DNA from 4 places in the Methylobacterium sp. WL9 genome. Region 1 is predicted to be linked to each of the others. Evidence: riboswitches for the same ligand, from Rfam matches in the RefSeq annotation. Region 1 holds a riboswitch; each other region holds the start of a gene.
The links. Region 1 has a riboswitch for cobalamin ahead of FV217_RS16970 (TonB-dependent receptor). Riboswitches for the same ligand answer to the same signal wherever they lie in the genome.
Positions count from the first base shown of each region.

Region 2: it holds a riboswitch for cobalamin, as region 1 does, so the genes downstream of both, FV217_RS14770 (TonB-dependent siderophore receptor) here and FV217_RS16970 (TonB-dependent receptor) in region 1, are expected to answer to the same signal.
Region 3: it holds a riboswitch for cobalamin, as region 1 does, so the genes downstream of both, FV217_RS06430 (CbtB-domain containing protein) here and FV217_RS16970 (TonB-dependent receptor) in region 1, are expected to answer to the same signal.
Region 4: it holds a riboswitch for cobalamin, as region 1 does, so the genes downstream of both, FV217_RS15635 (TonB-dependent receptor) here and FV217_RS16970 (TonB-dependent receptor) in region 1, are expected to answer to the same signal.

Region 1 covers NZ_VRVE01000067.1:3,442-6,805, forward strand. The annotation lists gene FV217_RS16965 (TonB-dependent siderophore receptor) at 1-965, shown strand, start outside; cobalamin riboswitch at 1,087-1,289, shown strand; gene FV217_RS16970 (TonB-dependent receptor) at 1,514-3,364, shown strand, end outside.
Region 2 covers NZ_VRVE01000050.1:24,704-28,067, reverse strand. The annotation lists gene FV217_RS14775 (lipase family protein) at 1-826, shown strand, start outside; cobalamin riboswitch at 905-1,102, shown strand; gene FV217_RS14770 (TonB-dependent siderophore receptor) at 1,218-3,364, shown strand, end outside.
Region 3 covers NZ_VRVE01000010.1:66,520-69,883, reverse strand. The annotation lists gene cobU (bifunctional adenosylcobinamide kinase/adenosylcobinamide-phosphate guanylyltransferase) at 1-117, opposite strand, end outside; gene FV217_RS06435 (transporter) at 178-963, opposite strand; cobalamin riboswitch at 1,356-1,548, shown strand; gene FV217_RS06430 (CbtB-domain containing protein) at 1,580-1,759, shown strand; gene FV217_RS06425 (CbtA family protein) at 1,887-2,639, shown strand; gene FV217_RS06420 (DUF1636 domain-containing protein) at 2,632-3,018, shown strand; gene cobW (cobalamin biosynthesis protein CobW) at 3,015-3,364, shown strand, end outside.
Region 4 covers NZ_VRVE01000057.1:2,216-5,579, reverse strand. The annotation lists gene FV217_RS15640 (M23 family metallopeptidase) at 1-1,200, opposite strand, end outside; cobalamin riboswitch at 1,536-1,734, shown strand; gene FV217_RS15635 (TonB-dependent receptor) at 1,849-3,364, shown strand, end outside.

The sequences.
Region 1 (3,364 bases):
AGGTTCTGTTTCCAGGGCCGTCGCTCAATCTCCTCGCTCCGACCTTCGGTCCGGCGCAGGACCGGGCGCCGGTCAATCTCGTCGACGTGCCGCGCTTCACGCAGCTCGGTCTCTACGCCCAGGACCAGATCAAGCTCACCAACAACCTGAGCCTCGTCGGCGGCCTGCGCCAGGACTTCGCGACGAGCGACGTGAAGGTGAAGTTCAGCCGTTTCGGCGACCCGAGCACGAGCCGGGACGACCAGGCCCTCACCGGGCGCATCGCGCTCATCTACAACTTCGATTTCGGTCTGGCGCCCTACGTCGCCTACTCGACCTCGTTCCAGCCGCAGATCGGCCGGGACTCGATCACGAACACCGCGCTAGTGCCGGACCGGGGCGAGCAGGTCGAGGTCGGCGTGAAGTTCCAGCCGATCGGCGCGGGCTACTTCCTGACGGTGGCGGCGTTCGACCTCGTCCGCGACAACCCGCCGATCCCCTCGGCCTTCGCCAACGGCAGCAGCACCACGCAGCAGGGCAGCGTCCGCTCGCGCGGCATCGAGGCGCAGTTCGTCGCCAACCTCTTCGACGGCCTGAACGTCGTCGCGGCCGTGACCCACTACGACCTGGAATACATCAAGAGCCAGCAGACGGCGCTCCTCGGCCTGACGCCGATCGGCACGCCGGAGACCTTCGCCTCGGCTTTCCTGGATTACACGATCCCCGTGGGCGAGTTCCGCGGCTTCGGTCTCGGCGGCGGCGTGCGCTACATCGGCCGGTCCTTCGCCGACGGCCTGAACACGCTGACGGTGCCGGAATACGTACTGTTCGATGCGACGGTGCATTACACCTGGGACCGCTGGCGCGCGGCGATCACGGCCGCCAATCTCGGCGACCGCCGCTTCGTGACCTCCTGCACGGACACGAGCAACTGCTTCTACGGCGAAGCCCGCCGCGTGATGGGAAGCCTCGCCTACAAGTGGTGAATCGAGCGGCCCCGCCCGGCATGGGCGGGGCTACGCTCCGCATGACGTCGTGCTTGCTGTGGCGCAAACGCGACGGCGCTGGGCTATTCGCGTCACGGCGTTGACGGCGTTGCAACCAGAGCGCTAGCTCGGACGTGACGGTTCCCCTCGGGGATCAAAAGGGAACGCGGTGAGAGGTCTTTGGACCCCGAGGCCGCGGCTGCCCCCGCAACTGTAAGCGGCGAGCCTTCCACCACCGATGTCACTGGGTTCCTCGACCCGGGAAGACGGATGGACGGCGACGACCCGTGAGCCAGGAGACCTGCCGTCAGTCGTGGTCACACGCGAAACGCGTCGGGCGGGGTGCTCCGGCGGGTGTCGAGGCACGCGGCCGACGTCGTGTGGCGAGACCTGTTCGCGGTGACGTGCCACTGCCGTCGCCCGAGGTTCTCTTGTCGGTTTTCCGTTCCGTCCCAACGCTGCCCCGCGCGGCGCGTTTCGTCCTGCCCGCCCTCGGCCTGCTGGCCTGCGCCGCGCCGGCCGCGGCCGAGGATGCCCGCCTCGACGAGATCGCCGTCGCCGGCGAAGGCGCGCCCGGCCCAGTCCCCGCTTCGTCCGGCGGCCCGGCCGCGAGCGCCGGCTATGTCGGCGGCGTCTCCGGGATCGGCGGCGCGCTGCGCACCGTCGATTCCGCCAGCGCCGACACCATCTCGGGTGCGGCGCTGAACAGCCGGCCGGTCACCCGGCCCGGCGAGGTGCTGGAATCGGTGCCCGGACTCATCGTCACCCAGCATTCCGGCGAGGGCAAAGCCAACCAGTTCTTCCTCCGCGGCTTCAACCTCGATCACGGCACCGACATCGCCATCAATGTCGACGGCATGCCGGTGAACATGCGCACCAACGCCCACGCCCAGGGCTATGCCGACATCAATTTCCTGATCCCCGAACTCGTCGCCGGCGTCGAATTCCACAAGGGCCCCTACTTCGCCCGCGACGGCGACTTCGCCTCCGCCGGCTCGGTCCGCATCGACTACCTCGACACCGTCGAGAAGAACCTCGCGCTGACCTCCATCGGCAGCTTCGGCTACAAGCGCGCCCTCACCATCGCCTCGGCGCCCTTGGGCGAAGGCCACCTGCTCGTGGCCGGCGAGGCCCAGGTCTATGACGGCCCCTGGGAGGTGCCGGATGCGTTGCGCAAGGTGAACGGCGTCGTCCGCTACAGCCAGGGCACTCAGCTCGACGGCTTTTCCGTCACCGGCATGGCCTATGCCAGCCGCTGGACCGCCACCAACCAGATCCCTGCCCGCGCCGTCTCCGAGGGGCTGATCGGCCGCTTCGGCACGCTGAACCCCACCGACGGCGGCGATGCTTCGCGCTTTTCGTTGTCCGGCCGCTGGAGCGGGACGGACGACACCGGCGTGACGCGGGCTTCGGCCTACGTCATCCGCCAGCAGATGAACCTGTTCAACGACTTCACCTATTTCCTCAACGATCCGGCCAACGGCGACCAGTTCCACCAGCTCGACCAGCGCATCCTCGGCGGCGGCGAGGTGGCCCACATCTTCCAGGGCGACCTGTTCGGTCGGCCGATGGAGAACGAGATCGGCGTGCAGACCCGCACCGACTCGATCCGCGTCGGCCTGTTCAACACCACGAACCGCCGGTTTCGCTCCGGGATCCTCGACGACCGGATCTTCGAATCGAGCGGCGCCTTCTACTTCGACAATCGCGTGAAATGGACCGACTGGCTGCGCACCAGCATCGGCTTCCGCGCCGACGGCTACTACGCCGACGTGGTCTCCGACACGCCCGCCAATTCCGGCAAGGCGCGCGACGGCATCGTCAATCCGAAGCTCGGGCTGGTGCTCGGACCCTGGTTCGACACCGAGCTGTTCGTGAACTACGGCGGCGGCTTCCACTCGGACGACGCCCGCGGCGTCACCGCGACGGTCGACCCGTCGAGCCCCCTCTTCAACTTGCAGCGGTCGCCCTTCCTGGTGCCCTCCACCGGCTCCGAGGTCGGCATCCGCAATGCCTCGCTGCCGAGGCTGGTGACGACGGTCACGCTGTTCCAGCTCGATTTCGCCTCGGAAAACCTGTTCCAGGGCGACAGCGGCACCACCGAGCCGAGCCGCCCGACCCGCCGCTACGGCGTCGAATGGACCAACCGCTACGCCGTGACCTCCTGGCTCTCGCTGGAGGGCGACCTCACCGTGACCCATGCCCGCTTCACCGAGTTCGATCCCGCTGGTAGCCGCATCCCGGAGGCGCCCACCACCATCGCCTCGGCCGGTGTCACCTTCGGCGAGCCGCTCGGCTGGTTCGGCGCCATGCGCTTCCGCTATTTCGGCCCGCGCCCCCTGATCGAGGACAATTCCGTGCGCTCGAAGCCGACCGCGCTCCTCAACGGCCGCATCGGC
Region 2 (3,364 bases), on a different contig from region 1:
GGCCGCGATCGGCGAGGGCCTGACGCGCAATTGCGGAGCCGAGCCCTCCGACCTGCCCTTCGAATTCGTCTACTGGGCGGACCTGCGCTACGACACGCCGCTCGCCGAGGACAGAAACCTCGAACCCTATTACGCCGATGCGGGCACCGGACCGTTCCCGACCTCACGGGAGGAGCCCGGCGATGAAAAGAAGCTCGGCGTCACCGACTGGCTCTACCGCAAGATCGAGTGGCTCCAGGACAAGACCGGGCTGACGCCGTTCGACGACGCCCTGATCGAGTACCGCCTCGACGACCTCTGGGGCTACCTGGAGGATGCGGATTTCCGCAAGGCGGCGCGGGACCGCCTGCGGGAAGTGGTCGAGCGCCATGCCGGCTCGCGCATCCTGCTCGCCGCCCATTCCATGGGATCGCTCATCGCCTACGACGTGCTGCGCATGCTCGAACGCGACGGCGTCGCCCTGCGCGTCGAGCACTTCGTCACCCTCGGTGCACCCCTCGGGCTCAGCGACGTCCGCCTGAAGATGCAGGAAGAGCACGGCGAGCTGCGGGTGCCCGAGGGCGTGCGCCGCTGGTCGAACCTCATGGACCGCACCGACCTCGCCACCGTCGGCGAGGATATCGGCGACGCCTACGGGCCGAACGACCGGGGCGTGCGTGCCGACGACATCGCGGTGGTCAACGCCTATCGCCGGCCGAAGGGCGACCTGAACCCGCACAAATCCTACGGCTACCTGCGCACGCCGGCTTTTTCGCACGCCGTCCACGACTTCCTGAACGACGCCGAGGGCGCGTGTGCGGCGGAGATCGCGGCGGCTGTGGGCTGAGCGACACAGGGACGTCACTGCCGGGCCACATCCACACGCGAACCGCCCGGCGCGCATTGACGCACCCGGATGCCGCTGCGACAGGCTGAGCGTGACGGTTCCCGCAAGGGATCAAAAGGGAACGCGGTGAGGGGGTCTTCCCCGATGCCGCGGCTGCCCCCGCAACTGTAAGCGGCGAGTCCTCCATCAACACGTCACTGGGCGTCCGGCCTGGGAAGACGATGAGGGGGCAGCGACCCGCGAGCCAGGAGACCTGCCGTCAGTCGTGGTCACACGCGAAATGCGTCGGGCGGGGTGCCTCGATGGATGCCGGATCATAGGGCGACACGCCGTGTGAAAAGGCCTCGTTCGCGGTGACGTGCCACTGCCGTCGCCCGGACTTTTCGCCATCATGACGACCCATCGAATCCGAACATCCGTCTCGCTGACCGCCCTCGCGCTGGCCCTCGGGCACGGCCCGGCAGCCGCCCAGGAAGCTACACAAGAGGCGCTTGCGCGCCGCACCACCCTCGAAGAGATTTCCGTCGCAGGCGCGCGGCTCGTCGGCACCGGCCTCTCGCCCGACGTCGCCTGGGACCCGAAGGACGTCAGCCTGACCCGCGCCTCGCCGGTCGGCCTCAACCTGAAGACGCCCGACCGCGGCGCCAGCCGCCTCGGCCTGACCCCGCTGGAAACGCCGGCCAGCATCGACGTCATCTCCGGCGAGACGGCACGTACCCGCGGCCAGAACACCGTGACCGAAGCGGTCACCGAGAACGCCACCGGCATCACCACCGTGGCAGCGCCCGGTAACGGCAACGGTGCCTTCACCAGCCGCGGCTTCGCCGGGCCGAACTCGATCCAGCAGCTGTACGACGGCACGCGGCTGTTCGTCGGCGCCGGCACGGTCACCTTCCCGTTCGACACCTGGAACATCGAGCGCATCGAGGTGCTGCGCGGGCCGGCCTCCGTGCTCTACGGCGACGGCGCCATCGGCGGCATCGTCAACGTCGTGACGAAGAAGCCGCTGTTCACGCAGTTCGACGTGGTTCGCATCGGCGGCGGCTCATACGGCACCGCACGGCTGGCGCTGGACTCCACCGGGCCGATCGGCGACGCCGTCGCCTACCGCCTCAACGTCAGCGGCAACCGCTCCAGCGGCTGGATGACGCCCGAAGGCGAGTTCCAGAACCTCGCGGTCTCCGGTGCGCTGACGCTGCAGGCGACGCCGGATCTTTCGTTCACCCTGAGCCACGACCTCGGCTACCAGGAGCCCGCGCGCTACTGGGGCTCGCCAGTGATCGGCAACCGCGTGCCGGACTCGCTACGCTTCAGGAACTACAACGTCCGCGACGCAAAGATCACTTGGGCCGACAACTGGACCCAGCTCAAGACCGAGTGGACGCCGAGCGCGGACATCACCATCCGCAACACCAGCTATCGCCTGCAGAGCCGGCGCCACTGGCTCGACGTGGAGCAGTACAGCTTCAACCGGAACACCGGCCTCGTCGACCGCGGCGACTACCTGGAAATCTATCATAGCCAAGAGCAGGTCGGGAACCGCTTCGACGCGGCCTTCAAGGGCGATCTGTTCGGCTTCCGCAACGAGTTCGTCGCGGGATTCGACGTCAACCACATCGATTTCAAGCACACCAACAACTTCTATTTCGACAAGACCGACAGCGTACCGGTCTTCGGCGGCAATCTCGGCCTTTTTCCGCAGGACGGCCGCGCCATCCCGGCCTACGCCACCGCGACGAACCAGGCCTCGGTCTTCGCCGAGAACCGCCTGATCCTGTCAGAGCAGTTCGCGCTGCTCTCGGGGGTGCGTTACGACGCCTCGCAGCTCGACCGCGAGAACCTCCAGACCGGTGGACGCTTCGGCAAGAGCTTCGGCGGCCTCGGCTACCGCTTCGGCGGCATCTACAACCCGACGCCGGATATCGCGCTCTACGCCCAATACGCCACCGCGACCGATCCCGTCGGCAGCCTGATCTCGCTGAGCCAGTCGCTCGCAGGCTTCGATCTCTCCACCGGTCGGCAGGTCGAGGTCGGCATCAAGGGCCTGAGCTTCGGCGGGTCGCTCGAATGGACGCTCGCCGGCTACCGCATCGTCAAGAACAACCTGATCTCGCAGCTGCCCGGCACCTCGACGGTCTCGGTGCAGGTCGGACAGCAATCGTCCCAGGGCGTCGAGGCGGCCGTCTCGATCCTGTTCCCGGAGGGCTGGCGGGTCGACGCCAACGTCGCGTTGCTGCACGCGCAGTACGACGACTTCAACCAAGTGGTGAACGGCGCCACGGTGTCCTTTGCCGGCCGGCAGCCCATCGACGTGCCGGAGCAGGTCAGCAATCTCTGGCTGAACTGGGCCTTCGCGCCGCGCTGGGAGGCACGGCTCGGCGTGCAGTATGTCGGCGAGACCTTCAACGATTTCGGCAACACCGCACCGCGTCCGGCCTATGCGCTGCTCAATGCCGGGCTCGACTATCAGGTGACGGCGACCTCCCGGCTCAGCCTGCGCGGCTACAACCTCACCGACGAGATCTTTGCGATCAGCGG
Region 3 (3,364 bases), on a different contig from region 1:
CGTGGCGAGATAGCGCCACGGACCGGGGCCGGCCTCGATCAGCGCCTCCGCGTAGCGACTCTTGCCGGAACGGGCGCCGCCGAGCACCAGGGTCATGCGAGGGGCGGTTGCAGTCATCCGCCTCCCTTGCCGCGCACGGAGCCGAAGGTCAAAGCGGATCGTTCGTGGCGGGCGCGGTCACTGCGCGGCGCTGTTGCGCCTCACCGAGACGCGGTTCGGCACCTGATCCGGCTCCGGCCGCCAGAGCGGGACGAGGACACGCAGCCAGGCGCGGGTCTCCTCTCCGCCAAGGTTGCGCTGGGCGATGTCGCGGGTGACGAAGGCCTGGATTGTAAACTTGTCGAACGCGTAGCCGACGAGGCCGCCGACCGCGACCTGGCCGACATGCCGGTAGCCCAGCCGGCCGGTCGGCAGGTCGGTCGAGCCGAAGGCGACGGCGCCGGCCTGCCACTTGCCGAAGCGCTTGGTCGCGGTCAGGTCGAGGTTCATGTAGTCGGAATAGAACACGCCGGTCGGCGAGGTGTTGTCCAACATCGTGCCGTAATGGAGGTTGGCCGTCAGGTTCCAGCCATCGCCGACGTAGCTGATCGCGAAGCGTTGGGCGATCGAGGCCGACCGGAGCGCGAAGAGCGTATCGCTCGGCCAGAAGCCGCCGAGGAAGTAGCTGACGCCGAGGTTGTCGCCGATCTTCCAGGCGACCTGAGCCGTCGTCAGCGGCTGGGCCAGGCCCGCCTGCCACGGCCCCTCCTGCGGGCTGACCGCGTTGAACGGGAACGACTGGATGAACCGCAGCTGTCCCCCCAGCACGGTCCAGGGGGTCGCCCACAGAAAGACGGCCAGATTGTTGTTGCCCTGGTTGTCCCGCGGCAGCGTCCCGCGCTCGGCGAAGCTCGAAGTGACGTTCATCTGGACGCCGGTTGGAATCTGCCAGCCCGTCGGCAGGCCGACGGTGATGCCCGGCAGCGCAGCGGACCGGGCAAAGGCCGCGGACGGCACCAGAGCAACGCCCAATGCTGCGGCTCGAAGAAGTTTCAACCCGCTTCGCCGCACTGCGCCAGTCATTGCTTCTCTTTCAACTCAACTAAAAGTTATAGTTTTGCGGAGCACAATCGATTGAAGTTGGAGTAAATTTGAATTGTACCGTACTATGCTTGATTATCGGGTCTGCATTCCTGCGTAAATTATGCATGTGCGTCACACGTCGTGTCATTCACGCAAAAAGAATAGCCTGCATGGGATCAAATCATTGCCTCGAACGTAGGTGGGGCGTCGCGCCGATTCGTTGCCCGCCCACTGTTTGCCGGGCGGCATCGACGGGAACGGCGCGGCGCGTCGTTGTGCCCGGCCGCGACAGCGTTTATGGAGAACCGGACGGTGCCTCGGAGACGGGGTGAAAAGGGAATGCGGTGAGAGGTTCGCCTCGAACCCGCGGCTGCCCCCGCAACTGTGAGCGGCGAGTTTCTGTCGAGAGCCACCGGAGCGATCCGGGAAGGCGGCAGGCGCATCGACCCGCGAGCCAGGAGACCTGCCGTCCCCCGTGTTCTCGATGCCGCCGGCGGGGCGGCCGGAGTTTTTCAAGATGTCCACGACCACCGCTACCGTTCAGACCGCCGCCGCCGCCAGCGAGAGCACCCGCGCGATCGTCATCGCCGCGCTGCTCGGCCTCGGTCTCGTGTTCATGACGGGCTTCGCCCCAGCCATGGCCCTGCACAACGCCGCGCACGACTTCCGGCACACGCAGAACTTCCCCTGCCACTGACGGCGCTGGAAGCGTGTCCGATCCTTTTCGATCGAGACACGCCTTTCATCCCTTGTTCTGACGCGCTCAGTCTCGTCGAAGCGGCATCCGCTCCGGCGACGAGCGCTCTAGCGCCGGACAGCATCTCATGATCATCCGATTGGTGTCGGCGGCCCTGGTCGCCGGCTTCCTCGCGGCCGTCGTCGCGACTGGCCTGCAATTCGCCCTGACCTCGCCGCTGATCCTCAAGGCCGAGGTTTTCGAGGCGCAGGCCGGCAAGCAGGCCTCGCTGTCGTCGCCCTTCGCCCATCTCATCGTACCGGCCCATGGCGATGCGCATGGCCATGGCGAGGGCGGCGCTGCGGAGGCGTGGCAGCCCGCGCCCGGCCTCGAGCGCATGGCCTATACCGGCCTCGCGACTCTCGTTGGCGGCGTCGGCTACGCCCTGCTCCTCGGCGCGGTGATGTTGGCGCTGAAGCGGGTGCCCTCCCCCGAGACCGGCCTCGCCTTCGGCCTCGCCGGCTTCCTCACCGTCGCGCTCGCGCCGGCCATGGGCCTGCCCCCGGAACTGCCGGGCATGGCCTCGGCGGAACTCGGGGTGCGTCAGGCCTGGTGGGTGATGACCGTCGCGGCCACGGGCCTCGGCCTCTACCTCATCGCCGTGCGCCGCGTGCCGCTGACCATCGCGGGCGGCCTCGTGCTCATCGTCGCGCCGCATCTCGCCGGGGCACCGCTGGTGGTCGATTCGGACTCGAAGCTGCCGGCGGCCCTGGCGGCACAGTTCGCGGCGCGCTCGCTGGGCATCAGCCTCGTGTTCTGGGCGGTGATCGGGCTGGCCTATGGCTGGGCCTGGAACCTTTTCGCAGACAAAGCCGTGTCTGGCGGGCGCTCCCATGCCTGAAGAGACCGTTCTCTACGTCTGCACCACCTGCCGCGCCGAGGGCGACACCTCGGAGACCCGCGCCGGTGCTCGCCTGTTGGCCGCGCTTCGGGAGCGGCTGCCCGAGGATACGGCAGGCCTGCGCGTCGAGGGCGTCGAGTGCCTCTCGGTCTGCAAGCGACCCTGCAGCGTCGCGGTCGCCTCGCCCGGCCGCTGGACCTACGTCTACGGCGACCTCGACGCCGAGGCCTCCGCCCAGACCATCCTCGCCGGCATCGGTCTCTATGCCGGCACCGTGGACGGCATCGTGCCCTGGCGCGAACGTCCGGAAGCCTTCCGCAAGGGCGTCGTCGCCCGCATCCCGCCATCGCCCCCCGTAAAGGAGGCCGGACGCCCATGAGCATCGTCGAAAAGATTCCCTGCACCATCGTCACCGGCTTCCTCGGTGCCGGCAAGACCACGCTGGTGCGCCACGTCATGGAGCGCTCGGCCGGGCGGCGGCTGGCCATCATCGTCAACGAATTCGGCGATCTCGGCTTCGACGGTTCCTTCCTCGCGTCCTGCGGCATCGAGGGCTGCAACGAGGATTCGGTGGTGGAGCTGCCGAACGGCTGCATCTGCTGCACGGTCGCCGACGACTTCGTGCCGGCGCTGAACACGCTGCTCGACCGGGCCGACCCGCCCGAGCACATCCTGATCGAGACCTCCGGCCTCGCGCTCCCAAAACCCCTGGTCCAGGCCTTCCA
Region 4 (3,364 bases), on a different contig from region 1:
CTGAGGCTGCGGCTTGCCGCCCAGAGTCTCGTCCGTCGGGGGCGCAACCGAGACGAAGCTGCCCCGGTCGTTCATCGCGGCGATCGCCTCGACGCCCTTCTCTCCGTAGAGCACCACGCGGGTGACGCGGCGGGCGTCGCCGGGCTTCGGGCCGGGGGCGATCTGCACGCGGAACTGCTGGCCTTCGATCAGGGCCGCCGTCTTCGTCTTGCCGCCGAGCGCCGCGACGACCGCGCGGATGGCGTCGTCGGTGGTGAGCCCGGTGGCCTTGAGCACGGTCTCGAGTGTGTCTCCGCGCTTGAGCGCGAGGTCTCGCTCCTCGACGAGGGCCGACTCGCCACCCTTCAGCTCGACCTTGCCGAGGTTGGTGACGTTCTCGGGCACCACGAGCACCTCGATCGACTTGAACGGGCTCGCATCCTTGGCCTCAACCTCGGTGCCGAACTTGGCCGAACCCGGCTGCAGCGTGCGCGAGAGCATGATCTGCGGCGCGAGCGGAAGCGCCGTGCGCCGGCCGGCCTCCGCCGTCAGGCGGCGCTCTTCCTCGACCTGCGCCGTCACGTCGTCGTCGGTGAGCGCGGGCGCACTCGCATCCATCGGCAGGTCGGTCAGGTCGCGCTTGACCACGCTGACTTCGCCGCCGGGGCCGTCGCCGCCGGCCGCACTGGTGTCGGCGTAGCGCTCCTGCGAGTCGTCCGAGGTGATCTTCAGCGGGTCGAAGCGCGGGATGTCGGTGGCGAACACCCCCGTCTGCATCGACAGCGCGGTCGAGACGCGCACGAACGGCTTCACCTTGATGATCTCGCGGTCGCCGAGCCGGACCGTCACAGGCGTCCGAAAGCTCTGCTTGGCCGAAGCGATCATCAGGTTGCGTACGAGCCGGTCGCCCTTGCGCGCCACGTTGACGCCGTCCTCGCCGACCTCACGCTTCGACGACACGGTGACTCGCTCGGGGATCGCCGCGTGGGAGATGTCGCTGCGGAGCGAAACCTGGATCGCCCCTCCGATCAGGCAGGCGCCGGTGATGCCGGTCAGCGCGCTGGCGCAAAGCCAGCGCAGGTTCACGTCGCGGCGGTCGACCTGCGTCGCCTCGGCCCCGGCCATGTCGAGCGGCGGCTCGATGCCGCGCTCGAACAGGCGCGAGGGGCGCCCTGGCGACGATCCGCGCGCTTCACCGATCTTGAGCCGCTCGCGGGTCACCGGCGTACCATGGGCAAAGGTCTCGGACTCCGGGCCGGCCTGTCATGCGACGAAGCCCATCCCCTGCGGAGGCAGGGCCATCGGAACGGGCGCAAGGCGTCCCTCATCGTGTCGAAGCCCAGCGTGTCGAGATTGAGGCGTCGGGCGCCCGACATGACGATCCGCACCGGTTCCTCAGGGACCCTGCGGCGGCTGCCGGATCGTCCCTGTTCCTCAAACCATCTACCATGGATTGCGCGCAATGGGGGCGACCCGGTGCTGTCACACGCATGCGACACCGCATGTCTTCCACAATGCAGCGCCCTGCGCCGGCATTGACGACTTGTCGTTGTACAGCTTAGCTGGGTCCCGACGGTTCCCGAAAGGGATCAAAAGGGAACGCGGTGAGGGACTTGTCCCAATGCCGCGGCTGCCCCCGCAACTGTAAGCGGCGAGCCTTCCGCCACCGATGTCACTGGGTTCCTCGACCCGGGAAGACGGATGGAAGGCAGTGACCCGCGAGCCAGGAGACCTGCCGTCAGTCGTGGTCACACGCGAAACGCGTCGGGCGGGGTGCTCCGGCGGGTGTCGAAGCACGCGGCTGCGTTCCGTGTGGTGAGGCCTCGTTCGCGGTGACGTGCCACAGACGTCGCCCGAGGCTCGTTTTCCGTGTCCCATCGCTCTCCCACCGCGCTTCGGCGCGCTCTCCGGTCGTGCGTCGGCCTCTCGCTGCTCGCGGCTTCGCCGGCCCTGGCTCAGCAGACCGCCGCGCCTTTCACCCGCACCGCGCCGGATACGGCGACGAGCCTCGAAGAGATCTCGGTCAGCGCCACCGGCGTACCGACGCCGACCTCGCAGATCGGTTCGAGCGTGACCGTGCTCACGGCCGAGACCCTGCAGCAGCAACAGCGGCGCACCGTCCCGGACGCGCTTCAGCAGGTGCCGGGCCTCAATGTCGTGCAGACCGGCGGACCCGGGGGCCAGACCTCGGTGTTCATTCGCGGCGCGAACGCGAACCAGACCAAAGTCCTGATCGACGGCATCGACGCCACCGATCCGTCGACGCCCAACGGCGCCTTCGATTTCGGCCAGCTCCTGACCGACGATCTCTCGCGGATCGAGGTCTTGCGCGGACCGCAGAGCGGCCTCTACGGCGCGGACGCCATCGGCGGCGTGATCTCCTTCGTCACCACGCGCGGCGAGGGGCCGACCCGGATCACGACCCGCGTCGAGGGTGGCTCGTTCGGCACCTTCAATCAGTTCGGCCGCATCAGCGGCGCGGAGGACGGTTTCGACTATTCGGTGTCGATCCAGCACCTGCGTGCGGCGGAGACGCCGGTCACGCCCCGCGACCTCGCAGCGCCGGGCTTCAAGCGCTATCCGAACTACTACGACAACACGACCGTCTCGGCGAAGCTCGGATACCAGTTCACCGACGACTTCCGCATCAACTCCATCACGCGCTTCACCGACGCGACGCTTCGGTTCAACACCGACAACTACGAGTTCTTCCCGACCGTGCTCTTCGGCACGATCCGCAACGAGCAGACGTATCAGCAGCTCTTCACCCGCAACGAGGCCGAGTGGACGCCGTCCGCCGGTTTTCACAACATCTTCGCGATCAACTACTCGAACCAATTCCGGGACAACGAGACGCAGATCTACGATCCGCTCAACCCCCTCGCGACGACGAATACCGGCGAGCGCACGCGCTACGAATACCGTGGCGACTACCTGTTCGCACCCGGTAACCTTCTGCTGTTCGGCGCGCAGCGCGACGAGGAGCGCCTGCGCAATCTCGACCTCAATCCGTTCGGCACCGGCGATCTGAAGGCGCAGAACGGCAACACCGCCGGCTATGTCGAGGCGCAGCTGACGCCGTTCGAGCGCGCCAGCATCGTGGCCAACATCCGCCACGACGAGAACGATGCGTTCGGTCCCGCCACGACGTTCCGCGTCGCGCCGAGCTACATCCTGCCCTATACGGAGACCCGCATCAAAGGCAGCGTCGGCAGCGGCTTCAAGACGCCGACCCTGTATCAGCTCTTCGTCAGCATTCCGGCCTTCGGACAGATCGCCAACCCCGACCTGAGGCCGGAGGAGAGCCTGGGCTACGATGCCGGCTTCGAGCAGCCGATCGGGCCGAACGTGCTCGTCGGCGCGACCTACTATCAGAACGACTTCG